2 regions of the Salinicola sp. LHM genome follow, and region 1 is predicted to be linked to the other one. Evidence: predicted binding sites of a transcription regulator. Region 1 holds the regulator's gene; the other holds the start of a gene.
The links. Region 1 encodes LexA, which represses DNA repair genes until DNA is damaged. Its sites were predicted from a motif close to TACTGTNTANNTANACAGTA; they were not measured.
Positions count from the first base shown of each region.

Region 1 (3,520 bases):
CAGGATCGAGTACTCATCCATGGCAACAAGACCGTGGTGTTCTCGTGATGCCTATTGCTTGAGGCTCATGGCGACACCGAGCTTGGATCGGTGTCGTCGAACAGCCCGAGCTGGCGCTGGTCCGGTTCCGGCATCAGGCGTACCCCCACGCCCAGCAACCGAACCGGCCGCTCTCCCCGACGCCAGGCGCTCTTCAGCAGTTCATGGAACCGTGCGTGGACGATACCGCGAGCGCCTGTCTCCTGCGTCGTGCTGGCAAAGTCATTGAAACGTACCTTGACGAACTGCTTGGCAATGGCCGGGTCGCCGTGCCGTGCCAGGCGGTCGTGGAGCTTCTCGATCAGAGGCTCCAGCGCCAGGTGGCAATCGGCGAGACCGGGAAGATCGTGGTCGTAGGTGGTTTCGACGCTGACTGATTTGCGTTCGCGGGAGACGTTGACCGGCCGCTCGTCGATACCGTGAGCCAGCTCGTACAGTCTCCGGCCGAACTTGCCGAACTGATCCAGTAGCCGGTCCAGTGGCTGGGTTCGCAGGTCGTGGCAACTGGCGATTCCCATGGCATCGAGTTTGGCGGCCGTCGCCGGACCGACACCGTGAAGCTTCTTGACGGGGAGGTCGGTGATGAAAGACTCCGTTTCCTCCGGCGGGATCACGAACAGGCCGTCGGGCTTGTCCCAGTCGCTGGCGATCTTGGCCAGAAACTTGTTGGGTGCGGCGCCGACCGAGACGACGATTCCCGTTCGCGCGAGCGCCTCTTGCTTGAGCCAGCGGGCCATCCAGGTAGCGCTGCCTTGGAACTGGGTGACCGCCGTGACGTCGAGATAGGCCTCGTCGAGCGAAAGCGGCTCGACCAGCGGCGTCAACTCGTGAAAGATGGCCTGAATCTGTCGCGAGACTTCGCGATACTTGTTGAAGTCCGGCGACAGCACTTTCAATTGCGGGCAGAGACGCACCGCTCGCGCCGTGGGCATCGCGGAGTGTATGCCGTACTTTCTGGCCGGGTAGTTGCAGGTAGCGACGACGCCGCGTCGATCGGCGCTACCGCCGATCGCCAGGGGAATATCTTTCAGGGCAGGATTGTCACGCATTTCCACGGCAGCATAGAAGCAGTCGCAGTCGGCATGCAGAATCTTGCGCATGGAACTGGAGGCGGGCGCCTCAATGCAGGCCGGAGCCGTTGCCGCCGCGGATGACGCCGACCCCCAGCCCCTCGATCTCCAGATGCTGGTGTTCGAGATCGACCACGATCGGCGCGAAGTCGGCATTCTCGGCGCTCAACGTGACGCGACTGCCCTCGCGCTGGAAGCGCTTGACGGTGACTTCGTCGTCTATCCGGGCGACGACGATCTGGCCGTTGCGTATCTGCTGGGTGCGGTGCACGGCGAGCAGGTCGCCGTCGAAGATGCCGGCATCCTTCATCGAGAGGCCGCGCACGCGAAGAAGGTAGTCGGCACTGGGTGAAAAGTAGTCGGCCGGCAATGGGCAGTAACGATCGATATGCTCGGTGGCGAGAATCGGGCTACCGGCGGCGACGCTGCCGATGATCGGCAAGCCGGGAGACTGGGACTGGGACTCCGCGGGCTCGATTTCGTTGCCATTGGCCGGTAGCCGGATACCGCGGGAAGTCCCGGGGATCATGCGGATGACGCCTTTTCGATCCAGCGCCCGCAGGTGTTCCTCGGCAGCGTTGGGAGAGCGAAAGCCCAGGGCCCGAGCGATTTCGGCCCGCGTCGGGGGGTAGCCGAATTCGCTCATTGTCTTGACGATGAAGTCATAGACGTTTTGCTGCCGTGCGGTGAGCGGTCTCGCCATTGGTTTCTCCCGGGCCTGTGCCATCGTTATGGTCGTCGATCAGGCGTGTTCATGTATACAGCCTGGAATTGTATCCAGTCATTGCCGGCGTGGGAAGTCCTTCGCGTCTCGCGTTGGCAGCCGCGTGGCCCTGGCCCGATCAAATGCTGGATTGTGCCGCCCGTTGCGGAATGATTAGAATCATAATCGTTCTAAGTCGCTGTTCTCTGGTTGCCGTTTTCTGGCGCGAGGTATGACATGGCCCAACCCGATACCGTCACGCGTATTCTCGATACGGCGGAGGTCCTTTTTGCCGAGAAGGGTTTCGCTGAAACCTCGCTGCGCAACATCACCACGCGGGCCAAGGTCAATCTGGCTGCGGTGAATTACCATTTCGGATCCAAGAAGTCGCTCATTCAGGCGGTGTTTGCCCGTTATCTCGATCCGTTCTCGGAACGTTTGAATGCGGCGCTCGATGACCTGGAAGCCCGCTATCAGGGCAAGCAGGTGCCGCTGGAAGTCCTGCTGGAACAGCTCGCCACCACGGTTCTGGAAGTCCCCGCCGAGCGCAACAGCCTCAAGGTATTCATGAAGCTGCTGGGCCTGGCTTATGCGCAGGCCCAGGGCCATCTGCGGCGCTATATCCAGGAACACTATGGCGACACGTTTCGCCGCTTCGTGGGGTGCCTGCGTCTGGCAACGCCGGATCTTCCCGACGCCGAGCGATTCTGGCGTCTGCATTTCATGCTGGGCACCGTGGTCTTTACCTTGTCCGGCCTGGATGCCTTGCGGGATATCGCCGACAGCGAATACCAGGAGCACATGTCGATACGGGAGCTGATTCGGCATCTCCGTCCCGTGGTGGTCGCCGGCATGCAGGCGCCGCTACCCGAGTCGTTGGAGAAGCTCGGCTCGGCCGCCGAGTAGACCAATGGGCCCCGGTAGCGGGCTGCCTCTGTCATGCATCCCCCGTGTCGTCTAGAATCGGGCGCTCAATGGTCTCAGGTGTTTGCTATGACTCAACCTCTCGGTCCGGTCATGCTGGATGTCGAAGGCACTCGGCTACGTGATGAAGAGCGGCAGTTGATCTCTCGTGCAGAGGTTGGCGGCGTACTGTTGTTTGCTCGAAATACACCGGACGTTGCCACTACCCAACGGCTGATCGGCCAGATCCGCGAATGTCGTCCCGATATCCTGGTCGCCATCGATCAGGAAGGTGGTCGGGTGCAGCGATTGAAGGAAGGAGTGACACAAATTCCGTCCATGGCCACGCTGGGGCGGCAATTCGTCGAGTCTCCCGAAGCGGCGCTGACGCTGACGCAGGACACTGGCTGGCTGCTGGGCATGGAGATGGCGGCCTGCGGCTTCGATGTGACCTTTGCCCCGGTTCTGGATCTCGACGACGACCAGTCGCCGGCCATCGGTTCGCGGAGTTTTTCGCCGGATCCCGAGGTGGTGACAGCCTTGGCTGGCGCGTTCATCGAGGGGCTCCACGAGGCGGGAATGGTGGCGATCGGCAAGCATTTTCCCGGCCATGGCGGAGTGCGCCAGGATTCCCACTTCGATGTCGCGGAAGATCCTCGCTCGCTGGCGGAGCTGCGCGAGCACGATCTGATTCCTTTCGCCCGGCTGGCCGGCAAGCTGGATGGCATCATGCCGGCGCATGTCATCTATTCGGCCTTCGATGATCGGCCGGCCGGATTCTCGCCCAGTTGGCTCGGCATGCTGC
Region 1 is NZ_CP140261.1:1,935,433-1,938,952, forward strand. Features, by position in the region: gene purU (formyltetrahydrofolate deformylase) at 1-48, shown strand, start outside; gene dinB (DNA polymerase IV) at 66-1,139, opposite strand; gene lexA (transcriptional repressor LexA) at 1,159-1,812, opposite strand; gene R5R73_RS08975 (TetR/AcrR family transcriptional regulator) at 2,050-2,718, shown strand; gene nagZ (beta-N-acetylhexosaminidase) at 2,806-3,520, shown strand, end outside.

Region 2 (3,520 bases), 620 kb from region 1:
CCAGCAACCCTTTGATGTCACTGAGCCCTCGGCTACCCATGATGATGGCATCCACCTCGAGTCGCTTGGCTTCCTCGATAATCACCTCGGCTGGCGAGCCCTGCTTGACCAGGGTATCGAACTCGTTTTCGTAGCCTGGCATGGAGGTAATCTCTTTCAGCGCCTCCGCGATGATCGCTTCTCCCTCCTTTTCGGCGAGCTCCACCGAAACTGCCTTGATCGCGGCCGCGACGGTCAACATTTCTCCCTGATAGAGATCCGGATAGGGATCGCGCACGTTCAATACATGGATCTTGCCTTGAACCGGAGCCGCCAGTTGGCAGGCGATCTTGAGCGCGGCGTGGGAGTCTTCCGATCCATCGATCGGGACCAGCAGTGAGCTGAACATGGCGCGTACCTCGCAGAGGGCGATGGATTACGAACTTGGCTTGCTCGAGCCAAGTTATCCGCTCGACCACTGTCCAGCTTGACCTGTATCAAGAAAGCATCGAATAGCCCGTGGACGGCATGCCTCCTGGGCATGTCGGCCAGACAGGAGACATCAACCGAACAGATCCTGCTGGGCATGAGGCGCTCGGAATCGCGTGGTGTCCAGGCCCAGATTGGCGCGCCGTTCCAGCCCCAGGCGAGAGGCCGCCCGGCGAAAACGCTGGCCGATCATGTCCACGAACAAGCCGTCGCCGTGCATGCGGTGGCCGAAGCGGCTGTCGTTGCTTTGGCCCCCGCGGGATTGGCGGATCAGGCTCATCACCTTGCCCGCGCGCTCCGGGTAGTGCTCCTCGAGCCAGGCTTCGAACAGCGGCGCCACCTCGCGGGGCAATCGCAACAGCGTCCAGCTGGCGGTGCGGGCGCCGGCGTCGGCGGCACGAGTCAGCAGCGTCTCGATCTCGCTGTCGTTGATGGCGGGGATTACCGGCGCCACCAGCACACCCACCGGTACCCCGGCTTCATGCAGCTCCCGAATGACCTTGAGCCGTGCCGCGGGAGAGGCAGTGCGCGGCTCCAGGGTGCGTTTCAGTTCGTTGTCGAGCGACGTCAGGCTGACGAACACCCGGACCAGCCGCTCGCGCGCCATCTCGGCGAGCAGTTCCCGATCACGCAGAATCAGAGCGCTCTTGGTCACCAGCGTGACCGGATGGCGGCACGCCAGCAGCAGTTCCAGCAGCGAGCGGGTGGTGCCATATTGAGTCTCGATCGGCTGGTAGCAGTCAGTGTTGCCGGAGAGATTGATCGGCCGGCAGACGTAACCGGGTTTGCATAGCTCCTCGCGCAGGCGATCCACCATGCCAGTCTTGGCGATCAGCCGCGTTTCGAAATCGATGCCGGGAGACAGGTCCCAGTAGGCGTGGCTAGGGCGGGCATAGCAATAGATGCAGCCGTGCTCGCAGCCACGATAGGGATTGAGCGAGCGATCGAAGCCGAGATCCGGCGACTGATTCCAGGAGAGCGCCGAGCGTGGGGCTTCGAACTGGACCTGAGTGGCGATCCGGCCAGGCACTTCCTCCTGCCACCAACCGTCGTCTTCCGCGACGCTGTGAGTCGGTTGAAACCGGTTGTCTGGATTGTAGGTCGCGCCGCGACCCTTGATGGGCCGGGAAGGGCGAGAGGGAAACGACATGGCAGCGACTCCTGTGGCTGGCCACTGTTGGCTGTCTATTTATACAGTATTTTGCGCGAATCGTGCCAATTTGGCAAGTTGGGATGCTGTGCCATCCTGGTCCCTCTCGGCGCCGATACGTCTGCGACCGACCCGAAGTTAGGAAAACACTGCATAAATGTCTGCGCGGGCAAATCACTTCGTTGTGCGGTGCGCGGAATCCTCACCTATACCCCATAGGCTCCGGTTCCTGTGCTCCGTACGCCTCGTGTTTTACGCCGCTCGCCAATTTATTCAGCGCTTCCTTAGATAAAAATTTTTCCTGCCAAGCATTTTCATGACGGTTTTAAAAAACGTTATACATTTCATGTGAACTAAACCGTGCCTGTCGATCAACTCATGGAGATAACTTGCCTTCATGATTAAAGATTGGCTCTGTTATTTTTTGCTCAAGGAGCACGACGGTCTTAACCGGACCTTAAATGGGGAAGGTATTTTACTGAAGCTGGTAATTTTACCTTAAGACGTCTCCACCATTATCCGCCCTCTAGAGCCAGCCCAAGCCATGGATAGCTGGCAATCCGACTTTAGAGAGGCCAAGCCTGAGTGAAGACAACGAGCGACCACGCTGTCATTCCTGCGCACAAAGGAGTGATGAGGATTCTATACGCAGCGAAGTACTCCTTGGCAGGCCTCAAGCATGCCTGGCAACAGGAGGCGGCATTCCGGCAGGAGGTGGTTTTGTGTTTGCTCTGCCTCCCTGTGGTTTTGATGGCGGATGTCTCAGGGTTGGAAAGAGCGATGCTCTTCGGCACGGCGATAATGGTCATTATTGTCGAACTGATAAATTCAGCGCTTGAAGCCGTAGTGGATCGGATCGGATTTGAATATCACCCTCTCAGCGGCAATGCCAAAGACATGGGGTCGGCATCCGTCCTCGTGAGTCTGGTTTTGATGGTAGGAGTCTGGCTATGCATTCTCCTGTAAATTTCGAACGCCATCTTTTGAGACTGTTTTATGGGTGGCTGTTTTTTATCCCTGTTTTGATGATATTCAAACTCGTTGGCGTCGATTTTCACGTCGCCGATTATCTTTATCGCCTGGAAGGCGGGCAGTGGTTGCTCAAGGACAACGTCATCGCCAAGTCCGTTTTTCATGATGACGGTCGCCTCTTGAGCGAGTTGATGGGTGTATTGCTGATCGGATTTACCGTGGCTTCTTTCCTGAAGGAAGGCCTGAGTCACTGGCGCCGCCCTCTGCTTTATCTGATAGCGGCCGTCACGGCATCAACCGTGACGGTGAGTCTTATCAAGAACGCCATTAGCATGGACTGCCCCTGGGATCTTGCACGCTACGGGGGCGATCTGCCTTTCGTTGGTCTCTTCGAAACTCGGCCTGCCGGCATGCCCGATACGGCGTGTTTCCCCGCGGGGCACGCCAGCGCGGGCTATGCCTGGGTGGCCCTGTATTTTTGCCTCGCCGTCAGAGCGCCGCGCTGGAGGTATCTTGGCCTTGCTCTGGGGCTAGGTATGGGTTTGGCCTTTGGCGTTGATCAGCAACTCAGAGGCGCCCATTTTTTATCCCATGATCTTTTCACGCTCATGATCTGCTGGACATGCAGCACCGTCCTGGGATGGCTGATGTTGAGGAACCTCGGTATTGGCCCCAAGTCGAGTAGAACACTTGACTCAGCGACCTACCGTCACGATTCAAGCCCCGTTAATCACGCAAAAAAGGAGGGGGCATGAGCAAAATCGTTGGCTTGCTGAGACGTCGCCCTGTCGTCAGCCCTGAACTTCTGACGTTAATCGTCTCGATCTCGTTTACGCTTTTTTATAACGCCACGTTCTGGGAGAAGGTGTTTGAACTACATTCACCGGATCTGCCAGGGTCATGGTTGACGTTGATAGGGTACGGCGTATT
Region 2 is NZ_CP140261.1:2,551,405-2,554,924, reverse strand. Features, by position in the region: gene R5R73_RS11710 (universal stress protein) at 1-388, opposite strand, end outside; gene R5R73_RS11705 (PA0069 family radical SAM protein) at 542-1,618, opposite strand; gene R5R73_RS11700 (diacylglycerol kinase) at 2,282-2,584, shown strand; gene R5R73_RS11695 (phosphatase PAP2 family protein) at 2,569-3,345, shown strand; gene R5R73_RS11690 (phosphoethanolamine--lipid A transferase) at 3,342-3,520, shown strand, end outside.
Region 2: the regulator LexA is predicted to act here: its motif matches at 1,648-1,667, upstream of R5R73_RS11705 (PA0069 family radical SAM protein).